DNA from 3 places in the Streptomyces sp. NPDC001492 genome. Region 1 is predicted to be linked to each of the others. Evidence: riboswitches for the same ligand, from Rfam matches in the RefSeq annotation. Region 1 holds a riboswitch; each other region holds the start of a gene.
The links. Region 1 has a riboswitch for cobalamin ahead of ACWC1K_RS08700 (CbtB domain-containing protein). Riboswitches for the same ligand answer to the same signal wherever they lie in the genome.

Region 1 (10,240 bases):
CGGATGCGGGCGCCCAGCAAGAAGGCACCGATCAGCAGGGCCACGACCGCCACCCCCACGACGACCAGGCCGATTCCGAGTGCGCCGCGACCTGCGGCGATGTTCATGTCCATCCATGAGGTGCTCATGGGCTCGCGGGTACCCATGGGACCCGGTGCGAACCGACCCGGCCGAAGTCGGCCGGACCGCGGTTCCCGGTGTTTGAGGCGATCGACGACGGCAACCCGCCAGGTGTGACTTCGACGACCCAGCAGGAGCTCTTCCGGTTCCTGGAGGACCGCTTCGCCTGCGCGCAGGCCTGCACCGAGTGCGCACGCGCGTGTGCTCTGCGCGCAAGCCTCGTGGATCCGGACGGCACGGAGGAGCAGGAACTCGTACGACGCAAGGGCATCATGTGCGCGGAGGTGTGCGACGCGACCTGCCGTGTGCTGTCCGAGCAGAACCACCTGGACGAGGCCGCCATCCGCATCCAGGTGGAGTGGTGCCGCACCGTGTGCCTGGAGGGTGCGCACGCCTTCGACCGGCTGCCGGGCGCCGAGGACGGCGCCAAGGCCTGCCGGCAGTGCGCCGAGGCGTGCACGGAATTCCTCGTCACCCTGAACTGACGCTCACGGCGCGCCGACCGGCTGCCCGAGCCGCACGTTCCAGCGCCCGGACCTGCCGCTGAGCTCGATCGCCGTCAGCGGCGGGACATCCGCCCGCCAGAACGCCGACTCCGGCGCCCCGAGCGCCCGCACCACCGCGGCCCGTACGGCCTCGGGTTCGACCACGGCGAGCGTCCGGCCCGGTGTCCGCGCGACCGCCTCCAGCCAGCCCGCCACCCGGTCGCACAGCGCCGTCACCGACTCCCCACCGTGCGGCGCGGCCGCGGGGTCCGACAGCCAGCGGGCCAGCGCCTCCGGCTCGCGCTGGCTCACCTCCGCCAGCGTCGCACCGCGCCAGCGGCCCGCGTCCAGAGCCGCCAACTCCGGCGCGTCCACGGCGTCGAGACCGAGAGCCTGCGCCGTCTCGCGGCAGCGCACGGTGGGGGAGACCCGGACCCGTTCCGCCGCCGGGAGCGTGCCGGCGGCCGCCCGTGCCTGCCGCAGCCCCGAGGCGTCGAGCGGGCAGCCGTCGTCGAAGCGCGCCTCCCTGAGCGCCGCGGTGAGCGCAGGTGAGACCAAGATCACTCGGCTTGTCATACGTCCGTCCCCGCCCTCGACATTCCCTCAAATCCCTTGATCCGACGGCTGAAACGGCTCACCAGGGGCGCTCGCCGCCGATCCGTGCGCTCTTGGCCGCAACTCTGCTTCGCGGTACCTTCTCGTGGATATTGACGACGGCACAGCGGAAGCCGGTGGAAGTCCGGCACGGTCGCGCCACTGTAAGTCCGGTACGCACCCTGGGTGCGCACCGGGTGAGTCAGACCCGCCCCGTCGTCGCGTGCACCACCGAGACGGGACGCGAGTTCCCCCAGGAGGGCCTGCCATGGCGCAGTCTGTCGCTCAGCCGACCACCACCCCCACCGCCGTACCCGCAAAGCTGCCGATCGGCGCGATCGTCCCCTGGGCGGTCTTCTTCGGCATCCTGATGCTGGTACTGCTCTACTTCGTCGGCGCCGAGCAGGGCGCCACCTCCGTGATGAACGGATCTGACGTGCACGAGTGGGTGCACGACGCCCGTCACCTGCTCGGCTTCCCCTGCCACTGAGGGCGGCGAGAAAGCACAGCCGCTCATGAACTCGGCAACCGTCCGCAACCTCCTGGTGCGCGGCATGCTCGCGGGACTCGCCGCGGGCCTGCTCGCCCTGGTCGTCGCCTACTTCCTCGGTGAACCGCGCGTCGACGCGGCCATCGCCTACGAGGAGGCTCACTCGCACGAGCACGGCATGGAAGTCGTCAGCCGCACGATGCAGTCCACCGCGGGCCTGTCCACCGGTGTCCTGGTCTACGGCGTCGCGTTCGGCGGCATCGCCGCTCTCGCGTACTGCTTCGCGCTCGGCCGCATCGGCCGCTTCGGGCCGCGCGCGAGCGCGCTGCTCCTCGCGGCCGCCGGTCTGATCGCCGTGTACGTCGTGCCGTTCCTGAAGTACCCGGCCAACCCGCCGTCCGTCGGCGACCCGGGCACCATCGGCAAGCGCACCACGCTGTACTTCCTGATGATGGTGCTCAGCGTGCTGCTGGCCGTCGCCACCGTCATCCTGGGCAAGCGCCTCGCGCCGCGCCTGGGCAACTGGAACGCGACGCTCGCCGCGGGCGCGTTCTTCCTCCTCGCCGTCGGGCTCGCGTATGCGTTCCTGCCGGCCGTCAACGAGGTCCCGAAGGACTTCTCCGCCACCCTGCTCTGGCAGTTCCGACTGGCCGCCCTGGCCGTCCAGCTGACCCTGTGGACCTCCTTCGGGCTGGTCTTCGGGGTGCTGGCGGAGCGGGTGCTCGCCCCGAAACCGGCGCGGGTGGACGGCGCCACCCGGGCAACTCCCGTCGCCCCCTGACCGGTTCCGCCGGCTCACTCGGCAAAGGGCCCCCGGTCGACGACCGGGGGCCCTTTCCCTGTCCCTCGCCATTCCCAATTTCTGGAACACGTTCTACGGTGTGCGCCGTCAGGACCGGCCTGGGAAGCCTGGAGGCGCCGTGCACCTCGAATACACGCCCGAGCAGCAGCGGCTGCGCACCGAACTGCGCGCGTACTTCGCCGAGTTGGTGCCGGACAACGCCTACGCACGGCACGGCGACCCGGCCGCCCAGAAACGCTTCTACCGCGAGACCATCCGGCGCCTGGGCACGGACGGCTGGCTCGGCGTGGGCTGGCCGAAGGAGTACGGCGGGCGCGGTCTGACCGCGATGGAGCAGTTCATCTTCTTCGACGAGGCCGCCCAGGCCGGCGTACCACTGCCGCTGATGGCGCTGAACACCGTCGGGCCGACGATCATGCAGTTCGGCACGGAGGAGCAGAAGGCGTACTTCCTGCCCAAGATCCTCGCCGGCGAGATCGACTTCGCGATCGGCTACAGCGAGCCCGACGCGGGGACGGATCTCGCGTCCCTGAAGACGCGCGCGGTGTTCGACGGCGACGGGTACGTCGTCAACGGGCAGAAGATCTGGACCACCAACGGCGACACCGCGGACTGGGTGTGGCTCGCGACCCGCACCGACCCCGAGGCACCGCCTCACAAGGGCATCACCATGCTCCTCGTCCCCACCACCGACCCCGGCTACTCCTGCACCGTCATCAACACCCTTGCCTCGCACGACACCACGGCCAGCTACTACGAGAACATCCGCGTCCCCGTCTCCCGCCGCGTCGGCGCCGAGAACCAGGGCTGGCGGCTGATCACCAACCAGCTCAATCACGAGCGCGTCACCCTCGCCGCCCACGGCACCATGGCCATCCGCGCCCTGCAGGACGTGCAGCGCTGGGCCATGGAGACCAAGCTGGCCGACGGCCGCCGCGTCGTCGACCTGCCCTGGGTGCGCCGCCGGCTCGCCCAGACCCACACCAGGCTGGATGCGATGAAGCTGCTCAACTGGCGGATGGTGCACGCCGTCCAGAACGGCACCCTCACCCCCCAGGACGCCTCCGCGGTCAAGGTCTACGGCTCCGAGGCGCGCCGGGACGCCTACGCCTGGCTGATGGAGATCGTCGGCGCTGCGGGCGCGCTGAAGGAGGGCTCCGCCGGTGCCGTCCTCCACGGCGAACTGGAGCGCGGCTACCGCTCCGCCGTGATCTTCACCTTCGGCGGCGGGAACAACGAGATCCAGCGGGAGATCATCTCGTGGATCGGTCTGGGGATGCCCAGGGTGCGGCGCTAGCCTGCAAGGGTGAGGGACATCCACGCAGGTGACCCCGGGCTCTTCGGGCCGTCCTCGGTGACCTGGCAGATGCACGGCGACCCGATGATGTGGGTCGCCGGAGTCCGCGCGCTCTACCTTCAGGCGCTGCATCCCCGGGCCGTGCGTGGCGTCATGCAGAACTCCGACTTCCGGCGCGATGCCTGGGGCCGGCTGATGCGCACCGCCAACTTCGTCGGCACCATCACCTACGGCACCACCGAGGCCGCCGAGCGGGCCGGCGCCCGCGTCCGGAAGATCCACACCATGCTGTCGGCGACCGACCCGGACACGGGGGAGCGGTACGGCGTCGACGAACCCGAGCTGCTGCTGTGGGTGCACTGCGCCGAGATCGACTCCTATCTGCAGGTCGCGCGCCGCTCCGGCTTCCCGCTCACCGACGCGCAGGCCGACCGCTACATCGGTGAACAGCGTGCCGGTGCCCGCCTGGTCGGGCTCGACCCCGACGCCGTACCGGCCGACCAGGAGGAGTTGGCCGCCTACTTCGAGAAGGTGCGGCCCGAGCTCGCCGTCGGACCCGAGGCGCGCGAAGTGGACGACTTCCTGCTCCGCCCGCCGACGCACCCGCTCCTCGTCCCCGCGCGCGAGGTGCTGTGGCGGCGCGTGGCCCGACTGGCGTACGCCGCCCTGCCGCCGTACGCCCATGAGCTGTACGGCCGACCCGCCCCGAAACCCGACACCGTCACCCTGCAACTGCGCGCCACAGGCAACGTGCTTCGCTGCATTCCCGCACGTCTGCGCTGGCAACTCCCGCCCAAACACATCCTGCGCGCCATGTCACGGCTCGGCCCCGGCTCCCGCCCGGCACCGTACAAACTCGGACGATAGCTCGCCATACTGGACGAGCCAGGGGTGGCCGGGACGGAAAGTTACGGGGGCGATCGCAGCAGATGGGGGACAGCAGGCTGATCCAGGGCCGGTACCGGCTGCTCGACCTGATCGGGCGGGGCGGTATGGGCGAGGTGTGGCGATCGCGCGACGAGTCGCTCGGCCGGCATGTCGCCGTCAAGTGCCTCAAGCCCCTCGGTCCGCACCACGACCAGTCCTTCACCCGCGTCCTCAGGGAGCGCTTTCGCCGCGAGGCCCGCGTGGCCGCCGCCCTCCAGCACCGCGGGATCACCGTCGTGCACGACTTCGGCGAGTCCGACGGCATCCTCTACCTGGTGATGGAACTCCTGGAGGGCCGCAACCTCTCCCAGCTCCTTGAGGACAACAAGCACCACCCGCTGCCGGTCGGCGACGTCGTCGAGATCGCCGAGCAGGTCGCCTCCGCCCTCGCGTACACCCACCAGCAGGGCATCGTGCACCGCGATCTGAAGCCCGCCAACATCATGCGGCTGGCCGACGGCACCGTGAAGATCTGCGACTTCGGCATCGCTCGTCTAGGCCACGACATCGGCTTCACCTCGCGCCTCACCGGCACCGGCATCGCCATGGGCACCCCGCACTACATGTCGCCGGAGCAGATCGGCGGCTCGGAGGTCGACCAGCGCAGCGACCTGTACTCGCTGGGCTGCGTCCTGTACGAGATCGCCACCGGGGCCCCGCCGTTCGACCTCGACGACGCCTGGGCGATCCTCGTCGGCCACCGTGACACCCCGCCCCGCCCGCCGCGCAGCCACCGAGCCGAACTCCCCGAGTACCTCGAGAAGATCATCCTGGACCTGCTGGCCAAGCTCCCCGAGCAACGCCCGCACGACGCCCGGGAGTTGGGCCGCCGTCTCACTGCGGGCCGGACGACACCGGCGTACGTACCGACCGTCGTGACCCCGCAGCCGGCACTGCGACCGCCGGAGCAGGTGCCCTCCCGCGAGCCCCGTCTGCCCTCCTGGACGCGCGGCATGACCACCGGTCACAAGGCCACCGGCGCTGGTCTCGGCACCACACCGCCGGACGCCGGAGCGGGCCTCACGGGCGAATGGATTCCCCGGCCCGCCGGCGGCCCGAGCGAGGACCCCGCCCCCTCCGCGGAGACCCTCGCCGCCTTGGCTGGACGGCACAACGCCGGGCTCAGCCTGGGCCGGCTCGGCCGCTGGCAGGAGGCCGGCGAGGTGCACCGCGCGGTCGCCGCCGAACGCGCCCATCTGCTCGGTCCCGAGCACCCCGACACCCTCGCCAGCCGCTACGAGGTCGCCTTCACCCTCAGCCGCACCGGCCGCGCCGCAGACGCCCTGCAGGAGTACAAGTTCGTGGCCGCCGCGCGAACCCGGGCCCTCGGCGCCGACCACCCCGACACGCTCGCCGCCCGCCAGGAAATGGCGTACGTGCTGGGCCAGTTGGGCCGCCACTTCGACGCCCACCAGGTGTACACCTCCGTGCTCGCCGCCCGGGAGCGCGGGATGGGCCCCGACCACCCCGACACCCTGCGCTGCCGCCACAACCTCGCCTTCAACCTCAGCAGACTCGGCCGCCTGGAGGACTCGTACCGCATGGCCTGCGACGTGGCCGCCGCCCGTGCCCGCGTGCTGGGCCCCGAGCACCCCGACACCCTCGTCACCCGCTACGAGGTCGCCTACGCCCTGGGCCAGCTGGGCCGCTGGCCGGAGGCCCTGCAGACCTACCGCGAGGTCGCCGAGGCCCGCGCCCGGGCCCTCGGCCCCGACCACGCCGACACCCTCGCCGCCCGCTACGAGGTCGGCATCAGCCTCGGCCGCCTCGGCCGCAGCACCGAGGCCCTCACCCTCTACCGCGACCTGATCGAGGACCGTACCCGCGTCCAGGGCCCCACCCACCCCGAAACCCTGCGCGCCCGCCACGGCCTCGGCGTCAACCTCGGCCGTCTGGGCCGCTGGGAGGAGGCCCTCGCCGAGTCCCGCGACGTCTGCGCGATCCGCGAGCGGGTGCTGGGCCCCGAGCACCCCGACACCCTGGTCAGCCGCCGCGAGGTCGCCGTCGGCCTCGGCTGGCTGGGCCGCTGGTCCGACGCCCTGACCGAATACCGCCGCGTGGCCGCCGCCCGCGAACGCGTCCTCGGCCCCGACCACCCCGACACCCTCGCCAGCCGCAACGACGAGGCCCACTGCCTAGAACAACTCGGCCGCGGCGCGGAGGCCGTGGAGCTGTACCGCCGGGTGGCGGTACTGCGCCAGCAGCGCGCGTCGGGCGGGCGATGAGGCGCGTCGGGATCTTCGGGGGCGGTTGTCGTTGGGCGACTGGGCTGCGGTGGGCCTCGGCCGGCCGGGTCGGTGGGAGGACCGAGCACTGCGGCGTGGGTGCCGCCCGCGACCATGTCCGGGGTCCCGGCCGCCCCGCATGCTCGCCAGGCACGGCGGGAGAGCTTGGCTGCGGCGCCGAGGCTGTGGAGCTGTACCGCCGGGTGGTGGTGCTGCGCCGGCAGTGCGCATCGGGCGGGCGCTGAAGCGCTTCGGGGACTCCGGGGCCGGTTGTGGTTGGGCGCCTGGCAGCCGTGGGCCTCGGCCGGCCGGGTCGCTGGGCTGTGCACCGTGGTGTGGCTGCCGCCCGCGACCATGTCCGGGGCCACGGCCGCCCCCGCATGCTCGCCGGGCTACGGCGGGACAGCCCGCCCGTGCTGCCCAGGCCGTCGAGCTGTACCGCCGGGTGGTGGTGCTGCGCCGGCAGTGCGCGTCCGGCGGGTGCTGACCCCGTCGCCGTACACCCCTGGCCGTTGACGATCATCGCGTGTTACCAAGAACCATGGCTGCACACGAGGGACACCGGACATACGACGCCGTGATCGTCGGCGGGGGCCACAACGGCCTCGTCGCCGCCGCCTATCTGGCCCGGGCCGGCCGGTCCGTACTGGTCCTGGAGCGGCTGGACCACACGGGAGGTGCCGCGGTCTCGACGCGCCCCTTCGCCGGCGTCGACGCACGGCTGTCGCGCTACTCCTACCTGGTCAGCCTGCTGCCGAAGAAGATCGTGCGCGATCTCGGTCTCGAATTCCGCGTCCGCGCCCGCACCATCTCCTCGTACACCCCCGTGGAACGGGACGGCCGCCCCACCGGGCTCCTGGTCGGCGGCGGCGAGAAGCGCACCCGGGAGGCCTTCGCGCGGCTCACCGGCTCCGACCGCGAGTACGAGGCCTGGCAGCGCTTCTACGGCATGACCGGCCGAGTCGCCGAGCGGGTCTTCCCGACCCTCACCGAACCGCTGCCCACCCGCGACGAGCTGCGCCGCCGCATCGACGACGAGGAGGCCTGGCGCACGCTGTTCGAGGCGCCCATCGGCGCCGCGGTCGAGGACCGCTTCACCGACGACCTCGTGCGGGGCGTCGTCCTCACCGATGCCCTCATCGGCACCTTCGCCGACGCCCATGACTCCTCCTTGGCCCAGAACCGCTGCTTCCTCTACCACGTCATCGGCGGCGGCACCGGCGCCTGGGACGTCCCCGTGGGCGGCATGGGCGCCCTGACCGACGCCCTGGCCGCCGCGGCCCGGGACGCGGGCGCCGTCATCGCCACCGGACACGAGGCCGTCCGCATCGACACCGACGGCCGTACCGCCGAGATCACCTACCGCACGGCGGACGGGGAAGGCGTCGCAGCCGCCCGGCACGTCCTCGTGGGCGCCTCCCCGCAGGCCCTCGCCGAACTCACCGGTGACACGCCCCCGGCCCCCGCCGAGGGCGCCCAGCTCAAGGTGAACATGCTCCTCAAGCGGCTGCCGAGGCTGCGCGACAGCTCCGTCGACCCGCGCGAGGCGTTCTCCGGCACCTTCCACATCGCCGAGGGCTACCAGCAACTCGCCGCCGCCCATGCCCAGGCCGCCTCCGGACAGCTCCCCGCCGCGCCGCCCTCGGAGATCTACTGCCACTCCCTCACCGACCCGACGATCCTCGGCCCCGACCTCGTCGACCAGGGCTACCAGACCCTCACGCTCTTCGGCCTGCATACACCCGCCCGGCTCTTCGCGGGCGACAACGACTCCGTGCGCGAAGAACTCCTGAAGTCCACCCTCTCGCAACTCGACGCCCATCTCGCCGAGCCCCTCGCCGACTGCCTGGCGACCGACGCCGACGGCCGCCCCTGCATCGAGGCGAAGACCCCGCTGGACCTGGAGCGCGACCTGCGCCTGCCCGGCGGCAACATCTTCCACCGCGAACTCGCCTGGCCCTACGCCCAGGACGGCACGGGCCGCTGGGGCGTGGAGACTGGGCACGCGAACGTGCTGCTGTGCGGGGCGGGCGCGGTGCGGGGTGGGGGAGTGAGCGGGGTGCCGGGGCACAACGCGGCCATGGCGGTGCTGGAAGCGACCGGCGAGTGAACGGCTCGGCGCGGGACTTCTACGACTCACTCGCCCCCGACTACCACCGCGTCTTCCCGGACTGGGACGCGAGCATCGCCCGCCAGGCCACGGCCCTGGACACCCTCGTCCGCCGCGAACTCGGCACCGGGCCGCGCAGGTTGCTCGACTGCGCCTGCGGGATCGGCACCCAGGCGATCGGGCTGGCGCGCGCCGGTCACCGGGTCGTCGGCAGCGACCTGAGCCCCGTCGCCGCCGCGCGGGCCGCGGTCGAGGCCGCGGCCCGCGGCATCGCCCTGCCCGCCCTGGCGGCGGACATGCGCCAACTCCCCTTCGCCCCGGGCGCCTTCGACGTGGTCGTATGCGCCGACAACTCGCTCGCCCACCTGCTGTCGGCGCCGGATGTGGCGGCCGCCCTGCGCGAGATGCGACGGGTGCTGACGGACGACGGTCTGCTCCTGCTCACACTCCGGGACTACGACGACCTCCGCCGCACCCGCCCCGCCTCCACACCGCCCCAGGTCTCGCACGGCACGGACGGCCGGTCGATCACCTTCCAGCTGTGGCACTGGCACGACGACGGCGAACGCTACGACCAGGAGTACTTCCAGCTCGTGCCCGAAGGAGAAGGCTGGGGGGTGCGGGTCCGCCGCGCCACCTCCTGGGCGATCAGGCGGGAAGAGGTGACCGATGCCGCCACCGCAGCCGGCTTCACCGACCTCGCGTGGCGCATGCCGGACATCAGCGGTTTCTATCAACCTGTCCTGGCTGCGCGGGCGTAGGCCCCCTGAGACTTCATCCCCGGTCGGGCCCAAGACCCCCGTACTCACGCCAGGGACGGCCGAGTGCGGTCGTTTCCTGGGAGCTCTGACGGCGCTCTCAGCGGCTCAGCGCAGGTCGCCCCGTGGGGGCTGCGGTCGAGGCCGCCGCCCGCGGCGTCGCCCAGGCCGGATGGGGCGGCCGATCGGGACGGTCGGCACACGAACCGTGGCCCGTACGAGCATGGAGCACCGGCCGCCGACTCTGCGCGGCGGCTCACAAGGGCCTTCCCGGGCCGGAGGAAGGCCGAACGGCTCTTTCATGGCACAGGCACAGGGGAGTTGGCTGTCGCCCGGACCCACAGTCCGTCGGCCCGGGCTTCCTCGCGGTTCGCGCAGGCCTGCGGCGGGGCCCGGACCGGGCGGAGCCGTCTTCTCCTCCGCCCGGGGCCG
Region 2 (10,240 bases), on a different contig from region 1:
GCGCGGCGACATGTGGGCGCGGTCGGCGAGCTGCTCGACCGTGACCTCCTCGTCGAGGTGCCGCTCCATCCACACCAGCACCTCGGCGACCGTGTCGCCGTGCGAGGGGGGCAGCGGGCGCTCGATGTACTGGGCCTGCCCGCCGTCCCGGTGCGGCGGCACCACCATCCGCCGGGCGATCTTGTTGGCGACCTCCGGGCCCTGTTCCTTGCGGACGATGTGCAGACAGGCGTCGATGCCGGCCGCGGTGCCCGCCGAGGTGATCACCGGGTCCTCGTCCACGTACAGGACGTCGGGTTCGACCGTCAGCCGCGGGTACGCCCGCGCCAGCTCCTCCGCGTGATGCCAGTGCACGGCACAGCGCCGGCCGTCGAGCAGCCCGGCCGCGGCGACGACGAAGACTCCGGAGCAGACGCTGAGGATCCGGGCGCCGCGGCCGGCCGCGCGCCGCAGCGCGTCAAGGAGCTCGGGCGGGAACTCCCGGGTCTCGAAGCAGGCACCGGCCGGCACGGCGATGAGGTCGGCCTCCTCCAGCCGCTCCAGACCGTGCTCGACGTTCATGGAGAAGCCCGCGCGCGTGCTCAGCACCGGGCCCTCGGCCGAGGCGACCGCGAAGTCGTAGACGGGCAGTCCGTCGTCGCTGCGGTCGGTGCCGAACACCTCGCAGACGACGGCCAGTTCGAAGGGGTTCACGCCGTCCAGGACGACGGCGGCGACGTTCTGCAGCATGCCACCAGTGTGCCTCGGCATTGGCAGTTTTTCGAGGGTCCACGGCAGTCCTGCCACTGTTTGTCAGGAGCTATCGGCGCGACAGTGGTGTCCATGGATACGGCACACCTCGAAGGACTGATCGGAATGCTGACCGTTCTCGCCCTCTTCGTTCTCCTGGTCCTCCCGTCCGTGCTCGGTATCGCGCGCGACCGGCGCATCGACCGGCAGATCCGCGAGGCCGAGCAGGCCCGCCGGGAGGCCGAGGGCCGCGTCCCCGTGGGGCGTCCGGCCCGCCGGCAGCGCTACTTCACCACCACGGTGACCCACCACTCCTGAATCCCCAGGCACGAGACCCGGCCGGACTGCGCGGCGCACAGCGGCCGCGTGGACTCCAGCCGGCTCTTCCCGTCCGCCACGGCCTTGAAGGCGGCGCTCGCGTCGCCGGGCTGCAGGACGAAGCCGCTGTTGGCGGCCTGCAGGACGGACCCGCTCGCGGTGACCGGCTTCCAGGGCCGCTTCGCGGTTCCGTCCAGGCTGATCCGGACGGTGTCGCCCACCGTCAGACAGACCGTGCGGCCGCTGTCGGCGGCACCGAGCGTCGACGCCGTCGTACAGCCGCCCGAGGGACTCGGCGGCGGGCTCTTCCTGGGTGTGGGGGAGGACGACACGCTGTTGCTGTCGCCGCCCTTGCCGCTGTCGGTCTGGTTGCCGCAGCCGGCCAGGGCGAGGGTGAGTGCCGCGAGGGCGAGGGTCGTGTGGCGGATCGTTCGGCGCATGGGGGGGCCTCCTCTCTCCTGTGACGTGTGAGCCCTGCGTCCGGATCCACACCTGAACCCCGGCCGCGAAGGCGGCGACCGGGGCCCGGGGTCACACAGGATCGATCGGGATCAGCTGGTCGTGACGGCGGTGTCGTCGACGACGAAGCTGGTCTGGAGCGAGGAGTCCTCGACACCGCTGAACTTCAGGGTGACGGTCGAGCCGGCGTACGAGGACAGGTCGATGGACTTCTGGGCGTACCCGGAGGCGGCGTTGACGTTCGAGTACGTCGCCAGGGTGGTCGAACCGGCGCTGACCGTCAGCTTGTCGTACGCGGTGGAGCCGGTCTCCGCGGTGTCGATGTGCAGGTAGAAGGTGAAGGTCGCCTTGCAGCCGCTCGGCACGGTCACCGACTGGGACAGCGTGTCGGTGTGCGAGGAGCCGTAGCCGTCCAGCCAGGCGTAGTACGAACCGGCGTGCGCCGACTCACTGCTGGAGTTGGTGATGACCCCGCTGGACGCGGTCCAGGTGGTGTTGCCCGACTCGAAGCCGGGGTTGCCGAGGAGCTGCGTGGAGGAGCAGGTGCCGCCGCTGGAACCGACCGTCCAGCTGAAGGAGGTCGAGCCGGAGGCGCCGGTGGAGTCCTTGGCGGTGACGGTGACCTGGTAGGTGCCCGCGGTGGACGCCGTACCCGAGATCAAGCCGGTCGAGCTGCTGATGGACAGCCCGGTCGGCAGGCCGCTCGCGCTGTAGGTCAGGGTCGCCCCCGCGCTGTCGCTCGCGCTGATCTGCAGGCTGACCGAGCTGCCGGTCGTCGTCGACTGGCTGCCCGGGTTGGTGACGGTCACCGTGTTGCCGGAGGTGCTGCCCGAGGTGAAGGCGGTGGTGCCGTTCGGGGTGCCCCAGCCGGTCGGGCCGTCGTAGCCGGTCCTGGCGGTGCAGAAGTAGGACGTCGAGCAGGAGCCGTTGTTGCCGCTGGTGACGTCGTACAGGTTGCCGGTGTGGGAGTACGGGTACTTCGCCGGGTAGTCGCCGGAGCCGGGGGTGCCGGCCAGCGCGTACACGCCGGCGATGATCGGCGCGCTGGCGCTGGTGCCGCCGTAGACCGCCCAGCCGGATCCGCCGTAGGTGTCGTAGACCGCGACACCGGTGGCCGGGTCGGCGACCGCGGAGACGTCGGCCTCCATGCGCTTGCCGCAGCCGGTGTCCGTCTGCCAGCTCGGCTTCGGGTCGTACGCGGAGCAGCCGGAGCCGGTGCCCTCGGTGGAGCTGGTGTGCCACACCGACTCGGTCCAGCCGCGGGAGTTGGAGGACGTGGACAGGGCCGTACCGCCGACCGCCGTCACGTACTGCGAGGTCGCCGGGTACTCGGCGCCGTAGGCGGAGTCGCCGGCGGAGACGGTGATCGCGACACCCGGGTGCTTGAAGTACGAGGTGTCCTCGCTCGTCTGGGAGGAGGACTCGGAGCCGCCCCAGCTGTTGGAGACGAACTTGGCGCCGAGCGACACGGCCTCGTTCTCGGCGATGCCGAGGTCGGTGTCGTTCGCGGAGTTGGCCTCGACGAGGATGATGTTGCAGTTCGGGCAGACCGCGCTGACCATGTCGAGGTCCAGCGCCTCCTCACCCGCCCAGCCGGTGTCGTTGGTGGGCAGCGAGGTCGTGGAGCCGGTCTGGCTGACCTGCTTGAAGCAGCCGTTGGCCTTGGTGCAGGAGGACAGGCCGTACGTCGAGCGGTAAGTGGCCAGGTCCGACTCGGCGTTGGGGTCGTTGTAGGCGTCCACCACGGCAACCGTCAGGCCGGAGCCGCCCGTCGAGGGCAGGTTGTAGGCGCTGTGCAGATTGGCCGGGGAGAGGCCGGAGGGCGCGGCGGCGGCGACCGCGGAGGCCAGCCGCTGCTTGATGTCGGTACGGCGCTGGGCGAAGCAGGACGCGTGGCCGGGGGCGGCGGTGGCGCACAGGTGCTGGGTCGGCACCTTCTGGCCGGCCTTGCCGGTCGAGTGGAACGTCTGCCGCTCGGGGGAGGTGAGGGCCTTGGCGTTCTGGGTGGTCCGGGTGGGGTGCGCGGCCACGGGTGCCGCGTGCGCGGGGGCGGCCACGAGGCCGGCGAGACCGAGAGCGAGGGCCGGTATGGCGGTGGCCAGGAGTCTTCGCAGGCTCCGTCTGGGCTTTTCACGCATGGGGGTACTGCCTCCGTCGTTGGAGTGGGGTTCTCGACGCTGGTGGCAGGCCTGTGACGCGCGTAGCGGCGGCGGGGCGCGATGCCGTCATGGGCATGACACTTGAAACGTCCTGCGCCGGTGTTGTGTGTACATGGCAGGACGGCCAGAAAGTAGCGGGAGGCGAGGAGCCCGGAACAGATGGGCCGGAAGAACTTTGCCGCTCCGTGGGAGGTCCATGGCCGTCCGATGGAGGCCCTATGGACGCTCCATGGGCGAGTCCCGGTGGGGCCAGTCCAGCACGGTCAGTTCCGGCCATTGCTCGCGCCAGCGCGCGGTCTTCGCTTCGTATACGGAACGCGGTGCGAGCACGGGGTTCGGCCGCACGACGAGGTTGAAGACGTCGGAGAGGCCGTGCGGTGCGTAGACCCGCCACCGGCCGCCGGCCTCCAGCCGTACGCCCAGGCAGCAGGTCGTGGCGGCGAAGCTGTCGATCGCCGCCTCCGTGGAGTCGTACGGCGGGCACGGCACCCCGAACCTGTCCTCGTACCAGAGGTGCACGCGTGCCTCGTTGCGGATCTCGACCTCGGCCGGGAGATCCGCGAAGATCTCCCGGCCGGCCTTGATCACGGCGTCCTCGGCCTCCCAGGACAGGTCGTCGGCGTCGAAGTAGAAGACGTCGTAGTCCTTGATGCCGGCGGTGGGCGGACGGTCGGTGACGACGTTCCAGACGGTCTGGAAGACGCACCCGGCGGTGAGATACCAGCCGGGCAGCGCCATCGTCGCGGTCCGCTCCAGCACCTCGGTCAGGACGCTGTTGCGGGTCAACGCCGCACGCAGGGAGTCGAGTTGCTCATCCAGGGAAAGACGGCTGATCACCCTCCCGGCATATCACAGCCGGGACCGTCAGAAGTCCTCGTCCAGGTCGACCGTGCCCTCCACCGCCACCTGGTACGCCGAAGGACGGCGCTCGAAGAAGTTGGTCAGTTCCTGGACGCCCTGCAACTCCATGAAGGAGAAGGGGTTCTCGGAGCCGTACACCGGGGCGAAGCCGAGGCGGGTGAGGCGCTGGTCGGCGACGCACTCCAGGTACTGGCGCATCGACTCGGTGTTCATGCCGGGCAGACCGTCCCCGCACAGGTCGCGCCCGAACTGCAGCTCCGCCTCGACGGCCTCCCGCAGCATGTCCGTCACCTGCTGCTCGAGCTGGTCGTCGAAGAGCTCCGGCTCCTCCTTGCGGACGGTGTCGACGACGTCGAACGCGAAGCTCATGTGCATCGTCTCGTCGCGGAAGACCCAGTTGGTGCCGGTGGCCAGGCCGTGCAGCAGGCCGCGGCTGCGGAACCAGTAGACGTACGCGAAAGCACCGTAGAAGAACAGGCCCTCGATGCAGGCGGCGAAGCAGATCAGGTTGAGCAGGAAGCGGCGGCGGTCGGACGTGGACTCCAGGCGGTCAAGGCTGTCCACCGAGTCCATCCACTTGAAGCAGAACTGGGCCTTCTCGCGGATGGAGGGGATGTTCTCGACGGCGGCGAAGGCGGCGGCGCGGTCCTCCGGGTCGGGCAGGTAGGTGTCCAGGAGGGTCAGATAGAACTGGACGTGCACGGCCTCCTCGAACAGCTGGCGGCTCAGATAGAGCCGCGCCTCCGGGGAGTTGATGTGCTTGTACAGGGTCAGGACCAGGTTGTTCGCCACGATTGAGTCGCCCGTCGCGAAGAAGGCGACCAGGCGGCCGATCAGGTGCTGCTCGGCGGGCGTGAGCTTCGCGAGGTCGGCCACGTCCGAGTGGAGGTCGACCTCCTCCACGGTCCAGGTGTTCTTGATGGCGTCCCGGTAGCGCTCGTAGAAGTCCGGGTAGCGCATGGGGCGCAGGGTCAGTTCGAAGCCCGGGTCGAGGAGATTGGCGTTACGGGTGGTCATTACTGGCAGGCCTCGCAGGACTCGGGGTTTTCCAGGGAGCAGGCGACCGCTTCGGGGTCGGCTGCTTGCTGCACGGGGATGGTCGCCTGGGCGGCCCGGGCGATCCGGGTCGCCGGGCGGGAGCGCAGGTAGTACGTCGTCTTCAGACCCTGCTTCCAGGCGTACGCGTACATCGAGGAGAGCTTGCCGATGGTCGGCGTCTCCAGGAACAGGTTCAGGGACTGGGACTGGTCCAGGAACGGGGTGCGGGCGGCGGCCATGTCGATGAGCCCGCGCTGCGGGATCTCCCACGCCGTGCGGTACAGGGCGCGTACATCGGCCGGGATCCAGGCGAAGTCCTGCACCGAGCCGTTCGACTCGCGCAGCGCCTCGCGGGTGCGGGCGTCCCAGACGCCGAGCTCCTTGAGGTCCTTCACCAGGTAGGAGTTGACCTGGAGGAACTCGCCGGAGAGGGTCTCGCGCTTGAAGAGGTTGGAGACCTGCGGCTCGATGCACTCGTACACGCCCGCGATCGACGCGATGGTGGCGGTGGGGGCGATCGCGAGGAGGAGCGAGTTGCGCATGCCGACGGCGGCGACGCGTTCCCGGAGGGCCGCCCAGCGCTCCGGCCAGGTGAGTTCGGTGTCGTAGTGGTCGGGGTGCAGGACACCGCGGGCCGTACGGGTCTTCTCCCAGGCCGGCAGCGGGCCGCTCCGCTCGGCGAGGTCGGCGGAGGCTTCGTACGCGGCGAGCATGATGCGCTCGGCGATCCGGGTGGACAGGGCCTTGGCCTCGGGGGAGTCGAAGGGCAGGCGGAGCTTGAAGAAGACGTCCTGGAGACCCATCGCGCCCAGGCCCACGGGGCGCCAGCGGGCGTTCGAACGGCCCGCCTGCTCGGTGGGGTAGAAGTTGATGTCGACCACGCGGTCCAGGAAGGTCACGGCCGTGCGGACCGTCTCGTCCAGCCGCTCCCAGTCGATGTCCTGACCGACCACGAACGCGCCGAGGTTGACCGAACCCAGGTTGCAGACCGCCGTCTCGCCGTCGTCCGTGACCTCCAGGATCTCGGTGCAGAGGTTGGAGGAGTGGACGACATGGCCCGGCTCGGCGGTCTGGTTGGCGGTCCGGTTGGCGGCGTCCTTGAAGGTCATCCAGCCGTTGCCGGTCTGCGCGAGGGCGCGCATCATGCGGCCGTAGAGGTCACGGGCGGGGATGGTCTTCTTCGCGAGCCCCGCCTCCTCTGCCTTGCGGTAGGCGGCGTCGAACTCCTCACCCCACAGGTCCACCAGCTCCGGCACGTCCGCCGGGGAGAACAGGGACCACTGCCCGTCGGCGTTCACGCGGCGCATGAACTCGTCCGGGACCCAGTGCGCGAGGTTCAGGTTGTGCGTACGGCGGGCGTCCTCACCGGTGTTGTCGCGCAGCTCCAGGAACTCCTCGATGTCGGAGTGCCAGGTCTCCAGGTAGACGGCGGCCGCGCCCTTGCGCCGGCCGCCCTGGTTCACGGCGGCGACCGAGGCGTCGAGGGTCTTCAGGAACGGGACGATGCCGTTGGAGTGGCCGTTGGTGCCGCGGATGAGGGAGCCGCGGGCGCGGATGCGGCTGTACGACAGGCCGATGCCGCCGGCGTGCTTCGAGAGGCGGGCGACCTGGTGGTAGCGGTCGTAGATGGAGTCCAGCTCGTCCAGCGGGGAGTCGAGGAGGTAGCAGGACGACATCTGGGGGTGCCGGGTGCCGGAGTTGAAGAGGGTGGGGGAGGACGGGAGGTAGTCGAGGCGGCTCATGAGCCGGTAGAGGGCCTCGACTTCCTCGAGTGCGCGTGTGGTGTCGTCCTCGGCCAGGCCGCTCGCCACCCTCAGCATGAAGTGCTGCGGCGTCTCGATGACCTGGCGGGTGATGGGGTGCCGGAGCAGATAGCGGCTGTGCAGGGTGCGCAGGCCGAAGTAGCCGAAACGGTCATCGGCCTGAGGGTCGATGAGGGCGTCGAGGCGGTCGGCGTGGACCCGTACGAACTCCGCCGTGCGGTCGGCGACGAGGCCCTCGCGGTGGCCGACGGCGACGGACTCGGTGAAGGACCTGACGCCCTGGGAGGCTGCCTCCGCGGCGATGCCGATCGTCAGCAGCCGGGCGGCCAGCTGCGAGTAGGCGGGGTCCTCGGAGATGAGGCCGGCGGCCGCCTCCGTGGCCAGTTCGCGCAGCTCCGTCTCGTCCGCACGGGCGGACCGGCCGCGCAGCGCGGCGGCGGCGACCCGGCCGGGGTCGGCGTCGGGAAGGTCGGCGGTCAGCCCGGTCAGGGTCCGCAGCAGCGCGGCTCCCAGGCCGTCCTCGGCCACGGCGGCGCTGGCTGAAACCGGGTCTGCTGGCGCGATGGTCACGTGAGGCTCTCCCTCGCTCGGCACGGGGGCCTTGCGGAGGGCAGGGGGCAGTCACGAGCGCACACGGCGTCGCGTCCACCGGCCCACTCCACGAGGCCCGGACGTCACAGCACCCGGGCCACGGCGGCCGGGCGCACTGTCGGCAGGTCCTCGGACTGACGCCCATATGTGTGCGAACACGTATGGGTACACCGTTGCGGGACAGTTCCGGATTCGCACCGGATTCCCCTGCGACGACAGCGAGCATGAGCATACATCTTGTGCCGGGTGAGGACAGCACCCCCATATGTTGTGTCGCGCCGACTTCGGAGCGTGTCAGAGTGTCAACTCATAGGTGAGGAGCAGGATGTCCTCGTTCCCCGGAACCGGATGCCAGTCGCGCTCGGGGACGCGGACGAAGCCGAGGCGTTCGTAGATCCGGTGGGCGGCACGCATCGAGCCCTGGGTCGACAGGACGAGGCCGGTGCGGCCGGGCGTGGCCCTGGACCGGTCGATGCAGGCGCGCACGAGGGCCTCGCCGATGCCACGGCGGCGGGCGGCCGGGGCGACGGCGAGCATCCGTATCTCGCTCTCCGAAGGCCCGGCTATCTCGGAAAGGGGACCGCCGGACGGCACGAAGGTCACGCCCCCGAGGAGGCGGTCGCGCTCCACGGCCACCAGGACCTGCGCGTGGGCCGCCCGTTTGGCGACGTCCTTCAGCTCGCCGAGGTACCAGTCGCTGCCTGCGAAGTCGAGCAGCCCGTCGCCGAGGTAGGCCTGGGCGGTGATCTCGCCGAGAGTCTCGTACTCGTCGGGCTCCGCCTGCCGGATCACGATGTCCATGGCCCGAGTCTGCCGGACGGGTAGGACAACGGGCCTCGGGTTTTCCACAGGGGGTCTCGTGACCCGACCCCGGGTTGCGGGGCGTTGGGGGAGTGCTTCCAATGGAAGGAGGTACAGGCGTCGGCGTGGGCCTCCGATCCCGAGAACCGCTCTCGGAGGGAGAACGCACGATGTCGGTCGCCCGTCACTCGCCCAGCAGGACGCGGCCACGAAGAGCGTTGCGTCCAAAGGCCCGCGGGGGCACCGCCCGCCCCAGGAAATGGCGCAGATGGTTCTCCTACGCCAACGTGACCAGGATCGTGTGGCTGACCGCCCTGCTCGCGGTCCTCGCCTGGTGCGGGGAGGGTGTGTACATCTGGTTCGCGCATACGTCGACCGGGTTCGAGCACCTGCGGCAGAGCAAGGGGTTCGACGCCGTCCTGCTGTTCGTCGGTCCCGTGCTCACCGCTTCACTCGCCGCCGCGCTCTTCCTGTTCTGGTGGTACAGCTGGACCAAGCGGCGTTACCTGGCGAAGGCGCGTGGGGATCCCCGGGGACTGATGCCCACCGCCGGGCAGGACACCGCCGAGATCGTCGGCCGCGAGGAGGTTGTCCAGGTCATCGCCGAACGGCTGCGGGAGCGTGACACGCGCAGGCCCTATCTCCTCGTCGGAGGTGTCGGCGCGGGCAAGACCGCCGTCCTTGTACGGCTCACCGAACTGCTCGCCCGGCTGAACGCCGTGCCCGTGCCGATCAGGCTGAGGGACGCGGACGGCGGGACCGACCTCAACTTCGAGCGCATGGCCAAGCAGCGCTTCGCCGACGAGGCGCCCCAGGGCGTTCTGGCGCGCGGCAAGACCGAGCGGGTCTGGCAGCAACTGCTGGCCGACGACAAGCCGGTGGTGATAGCCGACGGGCTGGAAGAGGCGCTCCTCGACGGCGAACTCCAGCAGCACCGCGACAACATCATCCGTCAGGCCATCCAGCGCGCCTATGACGAGAAGCTGCCCCTGGTCATCGCCTCCCGGCCGCACAGTCCGCTGGAGAGCACCCCCGCCGCGATCGTCGAGCTGGAACCGCTGAGCGAGGAGGAGGCCCTCCGGTTCCTCGAAGGGCAGGTACCGGGCACGGACGAGCGCCGGGTGGACTGGATCGTGGAGACGGCGGAGGTGACCGAATCACCCATCTACCTGCAGATCGCGCGCGAACTGCACTGCCTGGGCGCCCTGGAGCGTGACCGGCCGCGCGACGATCCCCAGCGGCTGGACACGCGCAGCCGGGATCGCAGCACGCTCCGGCTGTGGCTGCTGGAGAAATGGGATCAGGCCCTGTGCGAGGGCCGGCTGCGCGAGGAGGTGGCGCTGACATCGCAGGAGCGCCGGGACACCGTCGAAGTGGTCTCCGCCCTGGCGTGCATCGGACTGCTCCAGGACGAACTGGAGGTCGGCTTCGACGAATTGCTCGACCAGGACATGCATCCCGGTAGGGCGCGGCACGCGAGAACCTGGGCGGAGCACGTGTGGACGAGGAGCCGCCGCTTCG
Region 3 (10,240 bases), on a different contig from region 1:
TTACGCGGCCCTCCTCTTCGTCCCACCCTGTACATCCCTGACCAGCCCGGCGATCGAGTCAGCCCGCAACTCGTCGAGCGTCACCGCCGTACCGCCCAGCTCACCCGCGAGCTGCCCGGCGAGCCCGAGCCGCACCGGCCCGGACTCACAGTCGACGACCACGGAGGCGACTCCGTCGGCCGCGAACAGCCGAGCGGCCCGACCGGCCAGCGCGACCGGCTCGGGGCCACCGGTGGCCCGCCCGTCCGTCACCACCACGACCAGCGCCCGCCGCGCCGGATCCCGCAACCGCTCCACCCGCAGCACGTCGTGCGCGCGCAGCAGCCCGGCCGCGAGCGGCGTCCGCCCACCGGTCGGCAACGACTCCAGCCGCACCGCCGCCGCGTCGACGGACGAGGTCGGCGGCAGCGCGACCTCGGCGGCCGCTCCCCGGAACGTCACCAGCCCCACCTTGTCCCGCCGCTGGTACGCATCCAGCAGCAGCGACAGCACGGCCCCCTTCACGGCGCTCATCCGCTGCCGGGCCGCCATCGAACCCGACGCGTCCACCACGAACAGCACGAGATTCCCCTCGCGCCCCTCCCGGGTGGCCTGCCGCAGATCGTCCCGCCGCACGACCAGCCCCGGCCCTGACCGCCCCCGCGCCCGCTGATGCGGCGCGGCGGCCTGCACGGTCGCCGCCAGGTGCAGCTTGGTGAGCGCCCCTCGGGGCCGCCGGGCCCCAGTGGTCCGGCCATGCTCGGTCCTGGCGCGTGAACGCCGCCCGGCGGCCCCCTCACCGATCCCGGGCACGCTCAGCACCTTGGTGCGAAAGGGCTCCGAGGCCCGCACGGCGGACTGCTCGGCAGCCCCCGAGGCCTGCGGCTGTCCGCCCTCCCCGGCCTCGGGCCGCGCGTCGGTGTCACCGCCCTGCGGACCGTCGGAGTCCCCGGAGGGCGGCTGCCCGCCGCCGTCCGGTCCGCCGCCGTCGGGGTCCGGGTCGGGATCGTCGTCGCCGGAGAACTCCTCCAGCGTCTCGTCGAGCTTGTCCTCGTCGAGCCCCGGCGCGTCGAAGGGGTTGCGACGGCGCCGGTGCGGCAGCGCGAGCAGTGCCGCCTGCCGTACGTCCTCGGCGAGCACCTCGGTCCGCCCGGCCCAGGCCGCCAGCGCGGTGGCCGTGCGCGCCATCACGATGTCGGCCCGCATGCCGTCCACCTCGAAGGCGGCACAGGTCGCCGCGATCTGCCGGAGCGCCCCGTCGCCCAGCCGCACCGACGGCAGCAACTCCCGTGCGGCGACGATCCGTTGACGTACGGAAGCCTCCTCGCCCGCCCAGCGGGCCACGAAGCCGGCGGGATCGTCGTCGTAGGCGAGCCTGCGCCGGACGACCTCCACCCGCTGGTCCGGCTCCCGGGAAGCGGCGACCTCGACGGTCAGCCCGAACCGGTCGAGCAGCTGCGGCCGCAGTTCGCCCTCTTCGGGGTTCATCGTGCCGACGAGCAGGAAGCGCGCGGCGTGCCGCACCGAGACTCCCTCGCGCTCGACGTACGAGGCACCCATCGCGGCCGCGTCGAGCAGCAGGTCGACGAGATGGTCATGCAGCAGGTTGACCTCGTCGACGTAGAGGATCCCGCGGTGCGCGTCGGCGAGCAGGCCGGGCTCGAAGGCTTTCACGCCCTCGGCAAGCGCCCGCTCGATGTCGAGGGCGCCGACGAGGCGGTCCTCCGAGGCGCCGACCGGCAACTCGACCATGCGGGAGGGGCGTCCCGTGCCCGGCCCCGGCTCGTGCGGTCCGTCCGGGCAGGACGGGTCCGGTGCCGCCGGGTCGCAGGAGAATCGGCACCCGGGGACGACGGCCACCTCCGGCAGCAGCGCCGAGAGCGCCCGCACGGCCGTCGACTTGGCGGTGCCCTTCTCGCCGCGCACCAGCACACCGCCGACCGCCGGTGACACGGCGTTCAGCAGCAGCGCGAGCCGCAGGTCGTCCTGGCCGACGACGGCCGTAAAGGGGAAGGGGGTGGTCACTGGTCGCCCTCCAAGTCGCCTTCCAGCTCCAGGTACGTGGCGCGCAGCCGCTCCAGCGTCTCCGCGTCCGGCTCCGCCCACAGGCCGCGGTCGGCGGCCTCCAGCAGGCGCTCGGTGATGCCGCGCAGCGCCCATGGGTTGGACTGCTTCATGAACTCCCGGTTCTCCGGGGCGAAGACGTACTCGGCGCTGAGCTTCTCGTACATCCAGTCGTCGACGACACCGGCCGTGGCGTCGTAGCCGAAGAGGTAGTCGACGGTCGCCGCCATCTCGAAGGCACCCTTGTAGCCGTGCCGTCGCATGGCCGCCATCCAGCGCGGGTTGACGACACGCGCGCGGAAGACGCGGTGCGTCTCCTCGCCCAGCGTCCGCGTCTTCACCTGGTCGGGGGTGGCGGAGTCACCGACGTACGCCTCGGGGCTCTCGCCCGTCAGATGCCGCACCATGGCGACCATGCCGCCGTGGTACTGGAAGTAGTCGTCGGCGTCGACGAGGTCGTGCTCACGGGTGTCGACGTTCTTCGCCGCCACGGCGATCCGCTTGAACGCGGTCTCCATGTCCCCGCGCGCGGCCCGCCCGTCGAGCCCGCGGCCGTACGCGTAACCGCCCCAGACGGCGTACACCTCGGCCAGGTCGGCGTCGGAGCGCCAGTTGCGGGCGTCGATCAGCGGCAGCAGACCGGCACCGTAGGCGCCCGGCTTGGAGCCGAAGATCCGGGAGGTCGCGCGCCGCCGGTCGCCGTGCTGGGCCGTGTCCTCGTCGGCGTGGGCGCGCACGAAGTTCTGCTCGGCGGGCTCGTCCAGCTCGGCGACCTTGCGGACCGCGTCGTCGATCAGTCCGACGACGTGCGGGAACGCGTCACGGAAGAACCCGGAGATGCGGACGGTGACGTCGATGCGCGGCCGCCCGAGCTCGTCGAGCGGGATCACCTCGAAGCCGGTCACGCGGCGCGAGGCGTCGTCCCACACCGGCCGGCAGCCCAGCAGCGCCAGGATCTCGGCGATGTCGTCGCCCTGCGTGCGCATCGCGGACGTGCCCCAGACCGTCAGTCCGACGGACTTCGGGTACTCGCCGGTGTCCTGCAGGTACCGCTGGACGAGGGAGTCCGCAAGCGACTGCCCGACCTCCCAACTCAGCCTGGAGGGAATGGCCTTGGGGTCGACCGAGTAGAAGTTCCGGCCGGTCGGCAGGACGTTGACCAGGCCACGGGTCGGGGAACCGGACGGTCCGGCCGGGACGTAACCACCGTCAAGTGCCTTGAGGATGTGGCCGATCTCGTCCGTGGTACGGGCCAGCCGCGGCACCACCTCGGTGCAGGCGAACTCCAACACCGCTACGGCGTCGGGGAGTTCGGTGCCGAGCACCCCGCGGACGAGAGCCCGGGCGAGCGTGACGTCCCAGTCCCGCGCCTCCATGCCCTCCGCGATCCGCCGGCACAGCTGCTCCAGCAGGTCGATGGCGTCGGCGGCCGTACGCGAGGGGCCCTCGACGAGATCGCTCAGCTCCACCGGCACCTTCACCGGCGCGCCCGGCTCGGCGAGCAGCTCCTTCTCCACCAGCCCGAAATGAGCGGCCAGCGAGGCCCTGAGCCCCGGCAGCGCGTTCGCCTGCCCGCCCCACACCTGCGAGGCGCGCAGCACGGCCAGCACGAGGTTCACCCGCGGTTCGCCGACCGGCCCGCCGCCCAGGATGTGCAGTCCGTCGCGGATCTGCACGTCCTTGATCTCGCACAGATAGCCGTCGATGTGCATGACGAACTCGTCGAACTCGTCCTCGTCCGGCTGCTCGTCCACATGCAGGTCGTGGTGGAGCTCGGCCGCCTTGACCAGCGTCCAGATCTGGGCCCGGACGGCCGGCGCCTTCGTCGGGTCCAGGTCGGAGACCAGGGCGTACTCGTCGAGCAGCTGCTCCAGCTTGGCCAGGTCGCCGTAGGTGTCGGCACGGGCCATGGGCGGTACGAGGTGGTCGACGACCGTGGCATGGCCGCGCCGCTTGGCCTGGGTGCCCTCACCGGGGTCGTTGACGATGAACGGGTAGATCAGCGGCAGTTCGCCGAGGACGGCGTCCGGCGCGCATCCGCCGCTGAGTCCGAGCCCCTTGCCGGGCAGCCACTCCATCGTGCCGTGCTTGCCCATGTGGACGATCGCGTCGGCGTCGAACGTGTGGTCGAGCCAGCGGTAGGCCGCCATGTAGTGGTGTGAGGGCGGCATGTCGGGGTCGTGGTAGATCGCGATGGGGTTCTCGCCGAAGCCGCGCGGCGGCTGGATCATCACGACGACGTTCCCGAACTGGAGGGAGGCGAGGACGATGTCCTCCCCGTCGACGTACAGACTGCCCGGCGGCTCGCCCCACGCCTCCAGCATCCCGTCCCTGAGCTCCGGGTCCAGCTGGTCGAACCACGCCCGGTAGTCGGCCAGCGGTACGCGCGCGGGGGCGGCGGCCAGCTGCTCCTCGGTCAGCCACTCCACGTCGTGACCGCCGGCCGCGATGAGCCGGTGGATCAACTCGTCGCCGCCGGAGGGGTATTCGGTGAGCGAGTACCCGGCGGCCTTCAGCGCGTCCAGCACCTGTACGGCCGACGCGGGCGTGTCGAGCCCGACCGCGTTGCCGACCCGGGAGTGCTTCGTCGGGTACGCGGTGAAGACGAGCGCCAGCTTCTTGTCGGCGTTCGCCTTGTGCTTCAACAGCGCATGCCGTACGGCGATCCCGGCGACGCGCGCGGCCCGCTCCGGGTCGGCGACGTACACGGGCACGTCGTCGGGGCCCTGCTCCTTGAAGGAGAACGGGACGGTGATCAGCCGCCCGTCGAACTCGGGGATCGCGACCTGCATCGCCGCGTCCATGGGGGACAGGGCGGCGTCCGACTCGTCCCAGGTCTCACGGGAGGACGTCAGGCAAAGACCTTGCAGGACGGGCACGTCGAGGTCGGCGAGCGCCCCGATGTCCCAGGCCTCCTCGTCACCTCCGGCCGAGGCCTGCGAGGCGTGTGTGCCGCCGGCGGCGAGGACGGTGGCGACGAGGGCGTCGGTCCGCCCGAGGATCTCGTACAGCCCGGCGTCCGCACCGCGCAGCGAACCGCAGTACACGGGAAGGGCGTTGGCGCCCTTCGCCTCGATCGCCTCGCACAGGGTGTCCACGAAGGCGGTGTTGCCGCTCAGCTCATGGGCCCGGTAGAAGAGCACACCGACGGTCGGCCGCCCCTCGACGAACTCCCGCTCGCCGTGGACGCCGTACTCCGGCATCTTCTGCGGCTCGACGAACCCCTCACCGGTCAGCAGCACGGTGTCGGACAGGAACCGGGCGAGCTCGGTGAGGTTGGCGGGGCCGCCCTCGACGAGGTACCTGAGCGCCTCCGCCACGACACCGGCGGGCACGGACGACTCGGCCATCAACTCGGCGTCGGGGACGGACTCCCCGCCGAGCAGCACGGTCGGGATCCCGGACGCCCTGAGCGCGGCGAGCCCGTCCTCCCAGGCCCGCTTCCCGCCCAGCAGCCGTACGACGGCGATGTCGGCGCCGTCGAGGAGGCCGGGCAGCTCCTCGGTCACATCCACCCGGGTCGGGTTGCCGATCCGGTAGTCGGCACCGGACGCGGCCCGAGCGGCCAACAGATCCGTGTCGGCGGTCGACAACAACAACACTGTGCTCATGCGGGCGCTCCCGGTGGAATGAAAGGCAGTCCTTGCGGCGCGCCGGACTCGATGAGCCGCCAGAGCGCGTCCGTGTCCGCGTGGTGTTCGATCAGGTCGCCGAGCCGGTCGAGCTGCTCCTCGCGCAGCGCGGCGAAAGAGGTGTCGGGCGCCGGCACGAAACGACGGCCCGCGGCGGCCGCCACCTCGCGCAGGAAGGCCCGCCGGAACCCGTCCGACTCCAGCGAGCCGTGCCAGTGCGTGCCCCAGGTCTGCCCGACCCGGATGCCGTCCAGGAAGGCTTCGCCGCCGCCTATGTCGGCGACCCCGTGATGGATCTCGTACCCCTCGACATGCTCGCCCAGGGCTTCCCCCACGGGCCGGGTGAGGGTCTTCTCGCGGGCGAACCGCACCCGTACGGGCAGCACTCCGAGCGCTTCGACATGCCCGCGCCGGCTCTCGACCTCGTCCTCGATGTGCTCGCCGAGGACCTGGAACCCACCGCAGATGCCGAGGACGGGCCGCTGTTCGGCGGCCCTGCGGACCAGAGCGTCCGCAAGTCCCCGCTCGCGCAGCCACTCCAGGGCCTTCACGGTCCCCCGGGTCCCCGGAACGACGACGAGGTCGGCGTCGGCGAGCTCCTCCGGCCGGTCCACGAACCGCACCACGACGCCCGGTTCGGCGGCCAGGGCGTCCACGTCGGTGAAGTTGGACATGAGCGGGATCGCGCACACGGCGACCCGCAGCACGTCCTCGTCGACGGGCGGCGCGACGTTCGACTCCCGCACCGTCCCCCGAAGGGAGACCCGCAGTCCGTCCTCCTCGTCGATGCCGAGGCCGTGCTGGAACGGCAGGACGCCGTAGGTGTGCCGTCCGGTGAGGCCGCGCAGCATGTCGAGGCCGGGCTCCAGAAGGCTGACGTCCCCGCGGAACTTGTTGACGAGGAACCCGGCGACGAGTTCCTGGTCCTCGGGCGAGAGCAGGGCGACGGTCCCGAAGAAGGAGGCGAAGACCCCACCGCGGTCGATGTCACCGACCACGAGCACGGGAAGCCGCGCGTTACGGGCGATCCCCATGTTCACGATGTCGGTCCGGCGCAGGTTGATCTCGGCGGGAGAACCCGCCCCCTCACAGATCACGGCGTCATACGTGCCCCGCAACTCGGCCAGGCAGTCGAGCACGGTCCCCAGAAGCTGCTGCTGCCGCCCACCGTGATACCCGCGCGCACTCAGCTCGCCGACGGGCTTGCCCATCAGCACGACCTGGCTGCTCTGCTCGCCACCGGGCTTGAGCAGCACGGGGTTCATCAGCGCGGTCGGCTCGACCCGGCAGGCCTGCGCCTGCATGGCCTGAGCCCGCCCGATCTCGGCACCCTCACGCGTCACAAACGAATTGAGGGACATGTTCTGCGCCTTGAAGGGCGCCACCTTGACCCCCTGCCGCACGAGCCAACGACAGATCCCGGCGGTGACGACACTCTTCCCGGCGTCGGAGGTGGTACCGGCAACGAGAAGCCCCCCGCCGGTCATGACGCACCGCCAACCGCTGTGGGCAGTCGTTCCGCTGGGGCGATGGCGGGCCCCCCGCTCGAGCGAAGCCGAGAGTGGGGGAGGGTGGGCACAGCCCCCACCGCCGGGCGCCTCGCCGCCCGCCCCCGCAGCACCGCCCCAGCCGCGCTGACCCCCAACGCCAGCCACCCCACCCGCCGCGACAACCGCACGGCCCGCTCGATGTCCCCGGCCTCCACAGCCCGCCCCTCCGCGTTCAGCACAGGCCGATGCTCGACCCGCCCCCCGTAAGACAAGGTCCCCCCGAGCCGCACCCCCAGCGCCCCCGCGAACGAGGCCTCCACAGGCCCGGCATTGGGACTCGGATGCTTCGCGGCGTCAGAACGCCAGGCGCGTACGGCCCCCCGGCCGTCACCCCCGGCAACGGCGGCCAGTACGGCGGTCAGACGGGCCCCCGGCCACCCCGCCACGTCGTCCAGCCGCGCCGAAGCCCACCCGTACCGCCGGTACCTGGCCGACTTGTGCCCCACCATGGCGTCGAGCGTGTTGACGGCCCGGAACCCGAGCAGCCCCGGCACCCCGCCCACGGCCCCCCACACCAGCGCCCCCACGACGGCGTCGGACGTGTTCTCGGCGACGGACTCCACCACCGCCCGCGCGATCCCGTCGGCGTCCAGGGCCTGCGGATCCCGTCCGCACAGATGCGGCAGCCTGGCCCGGGCGGCCTCGACGTCCCCGGTCTCCAGCGCACGCCCGATGCCACGGGCCTCGCGCGCGAGCGAAGTCCCCCCGACGACGGCCCAGGTGGCGGCCGCGGTCAGCGCGAGGGAGGCGGCACGGGACGGACGTACGGCTCTCTGCGCCACGACACCGAGCGCGATGGCGCCACCGGCGCACACGGCGGTGTGCAGTGCGCCCCACCCGCGGTGGTCCCGCCACAACACCCGCTCCACGGCACCTGCGGCCCGCCCGAACACGGCGACCGGATGTCCACGGCGCGGATCGCCGAGCAGATGGTCACCGAGGAGGCCGGCGGCGGCGCCGTACGCGAAGACGCGATCGGCACGCATCGGCTCAGCCGGCCGTGGGGTCGGGCAGGGACCTGGTCCTGTACCTCAAACGGCAGGCTGGCATGGCGACATGTCCTCACTCAGGGTGTCCACGCCCTGGTTCGACGAGACCGGCGGTGAGAGTTCCTGGCTCCCGGGGCTTACTACCCCGGTGACAGTGGCGGGACCGCGCCGGACTCGCACCGGCTTCCTCTCGCGCCGCCGTATATGGCCTCGGCAGTCCACCACGCCCCCGAACGGCAGTCAACTTGCCGTTGACCTGCGGCGGGGGAGTGTGCTGAGGCCCACACCCGGCGCTCGGATCCGCGCAGGAAAAACCCGCGGGGCGAGGAAGCACGAAAGGGTGCTTCCTCGCCCCGCGGGACGGTGGGGAGGCGGTCCGGCCGCCTCAGGCCTTGGCGATCACCAGATGGATCCCGTAGGCCACCGCCGCCGCGCACCCCGCGAAGGCCACGTACGCGCCGGCCACCGCGAGGGACGCCGAGTTGCCCTGCGCCACGGCCCGCTCGCGGCGCGACAGGCCCATGATGCCGAGGGTGAACAGGGCCACGAGGCCCACCGTGACCGCGAGGCTGACGCCGAAGACGGAGCCCAGGGCTGCCCAGTCGATCTTCATGCTGCTTCTCTTCCTTCGTACCGGTGGGCGGGCTCAGACGGCCGCGGCCGGCGGGGTCGCCGGGTCGGGGGCGGCGGTCACGGGGGCCGGGGCGGGGATCGTGGCCGTCAGGCCCTCGGTCACCGTGCCCGTGGGGGGCGGGGTCACGGCGGCGATCGCCGTGGTCACCACGCCCGCGGGTTCGTCGGTCTCGTTGACGTTCGACGCGTCGACGACCTCGCGCCGGGAGATCTTCCAGATGGCCGCACTGGCGACGACCAGGAAGACGGCGACGACGGCGGTGCCCCAGTCGCCGAGATCCGTGACGGACTCCGCGCCCGCACCGACCAGGGCGGCGGCCGGCAGCGTCAGGCACCAGGCCACGAGCATGCGGGTCGCCGTCGACCAGCGGACCACGCCGCCCTTGCGGCCGAGGCCCGCACCCATCACCGAACCGGAGACCGAGTGGGTGGTGGAGAGCGAGAAGCCGAGGTGCGAGGAGGCCAGGATGACCGTGGCCGCGCTGGTCTGGGCGGCGAAGCCCTGCTGCGGCTGGAGCTCGGTCAGTCCCTTGCCCATGGTGCGGATGATGCGCCAGCCGCCGAGCCAGGTGCCGAGCGCGATGGCGAGGCCCGCGGAGAGGATGACCCAGGTGGGCGGGTCGGAGTCGGGGGCGACGGCGCCGCCGGCGACCAGGGCGAGGGTGATGATGCCCATCGTCTTCTGTGCGTCGTTGGTGCCGTGGGCCAGCGAGACCAGGCCCGCGGAGGCGATCTGGCCGACGCGGTAGCCCTTTTCGGCGGCCTTGCCGTCGGCCTTCTTGCCGACGGTGTACGACAGCCGGGTCGCGAGCAGCGCTGCCAGGCCCGCGACGATCGGGGCGGCGAGCGCCGGGATGAGCACCTTGGTGACGAGCACGTCACCGTGCACCGCGCCCATGCCGGCCGAGGCGATGGTGGCGCCGATCAGACCGCCCATCAGGGCGTGCGAGGAACTGGAGGGAAGGCCGACGAGCCAGGTCAGCAGGTTCCAGAGGATCGCGCCGACCAGCGCCGCGAAGATGACCTCGGGACGTATGCCGGTCTCGTCGACGAGACCCTTGGAGATCGTGTTGGCGACCTCCACGGAGAGGAAGGCACCCGCAAGGTTCAGCACGGCGGACATGGCCACCGCGACCTTGGGCTTGAGCGCGCCGGTCGAGATGGTGGTGGCCATCGCGTTGGCGGTGTCGTGGAAACCGTTCGTGAAATCAAACGCGAGTGCGGTCACTACCACAATCGCGAGGATCAGCGAGAAGTTTTCCATTTACCCAGGCAATCGTTCGAAGTCAACGGTCGGTTGACCGTAGGCAACCTGGGTGAACGGAAGATGAACTGAGGGCGGCCGCACGATGTCTGGATAAGGGGGTCGCCGCTCCGCCCCGTGCCGGCGACC

Region 2: it holds a riboswitch for cobalamin, as region 1 does, so the genes downstream of both, ACWC1K_RS45450 (ribonucleoside-diphosphate reductase subunit alpha) here and ACWC1K_RS08700 (CbtB domain-containing protein) in region 1, are expected to answer to the same signal.
Region 3: it holds a riboswitch for cobalamin, as region 1 does, so the genes downstream of both, ACWC1K_RS34070 (cobalamin biosynthesis protein) here and ACWC1K_RS08700 (CbtB domain-containing protein) in region 1, are expected to answer to the same signal.

What each region holds. Positions count from the first base shown of each region.
Region 1 covers NZ_JBSFHW010000005.1:204,207-214,446, reverse strand. Annotated here, with positions in the region: gene ACWC1K_RS08715 (DUF6479 family protein) at 1-128, opposite strand, end outside; gene ACWC1K_RS08710 (ferredoxin) at 234-605, shown strand; gene ACWC1K_RS08705 (histidine phosphatase family protein) at 609-1,181, opposite strand; cobalamin riboswitch at 1,282-1,464, shown strand; gene ACWC1K_RS08700 (CbtB domain-containing protein) at 1,468-1,689, shown strand; gene ACWC1K_RS08695 (CbtA family protein) at 1,715-2,470, shown strand; gene ACWC1K_RS08690 (acyl-CoA dehydrogenase family protein) at 2,610-3,788, shown strand; gene ACWC1K_RS08685 (oxygenase MpaB family protein) at 3,858-4,655, shown strand; gene ACWC1K_RS08680 (tetratricopeptide repeat protein) at 4,718-6,940, shown strand; gene ACWC1K_RS08675 (phytoene desaturase family protein) at 7,482-9,050, shown strand; gene ACWC1K_RS08670 (class I SAM-dependent methyltransferase) at 9,047-9,811, shown strand.
Region 2 covers NZ_JBSFHW010000063.1:37,791-48,030, reverse strand. Annotated here, with positions in the region: gene ACWC1K_RS45480 (GlxA family transcriptional regulator) at 1-729, opposite strand, end outside; gene ACWC1K_RS45475 (hypothetical protein) at 823-1,047, shown strand; gene ACWC1K_RS45470 (hypothetical protein) at 1,014-1,487, opposite strand; gene ACWC1K_RS45465 (putative Ig domain-containing protein) at 1,599-3,644, opposite strand; gene ACWC1K_RS45460 (nucleotidyltransferase family protein) at 3,882-4,502, opposite strand; gene ACWC1K_RS45455 (ribonucleotide-diphosphate reductase subunit beta) at 4,530-5,543, opposite strand; gene ACWC1K_RS45450 (ribonucleoside-diphosphate reductase subunit alpha) at 5,543-7,897, opposite strand; cobalamin riboswitch at 8,022-8,150, opposite strand; gene ACWC1K_RS45445 (GNAT family N-acetyltransferase) at 8,213-8,719, opposite strand; gene ACWC1K_RS45440 (ATP-binding protein) at 9,007-10,240, shown strand, end outside.
Region 3 covers NZ_JBSFHW010000033.1:58,644-68,883, reverse strand. Annotated here, with positions in the region: gene ACWC1K_RS34085 (putative cobaltochelatase) at 1-2,004, opposite strand; gene cobO (cob(I)yrinic acid a,c-diamide adenosyltransferase) at 1-1, opposite strand, end outside; gene cobN (cobaltochelatase subunit CobN) at 2,001-5,654, opposite strand; gene ACWC1K_RS34075 (cobyric acid synthase) at 5,651-7,162, opposite strand; gene ACWC1K_RS34070 (cobalamin biosynthesis protein) at 7,159-8,211, opposite strand; cobalamin riboswitch at 8,312-8,453, opposite strand; gene ACWC1K_RS34065 (hypothetical protein) at 8,600-8,827, opposite strand; gene ACWC1K_RS34060 (anion permease) at 8,861-10,111, opposite strand.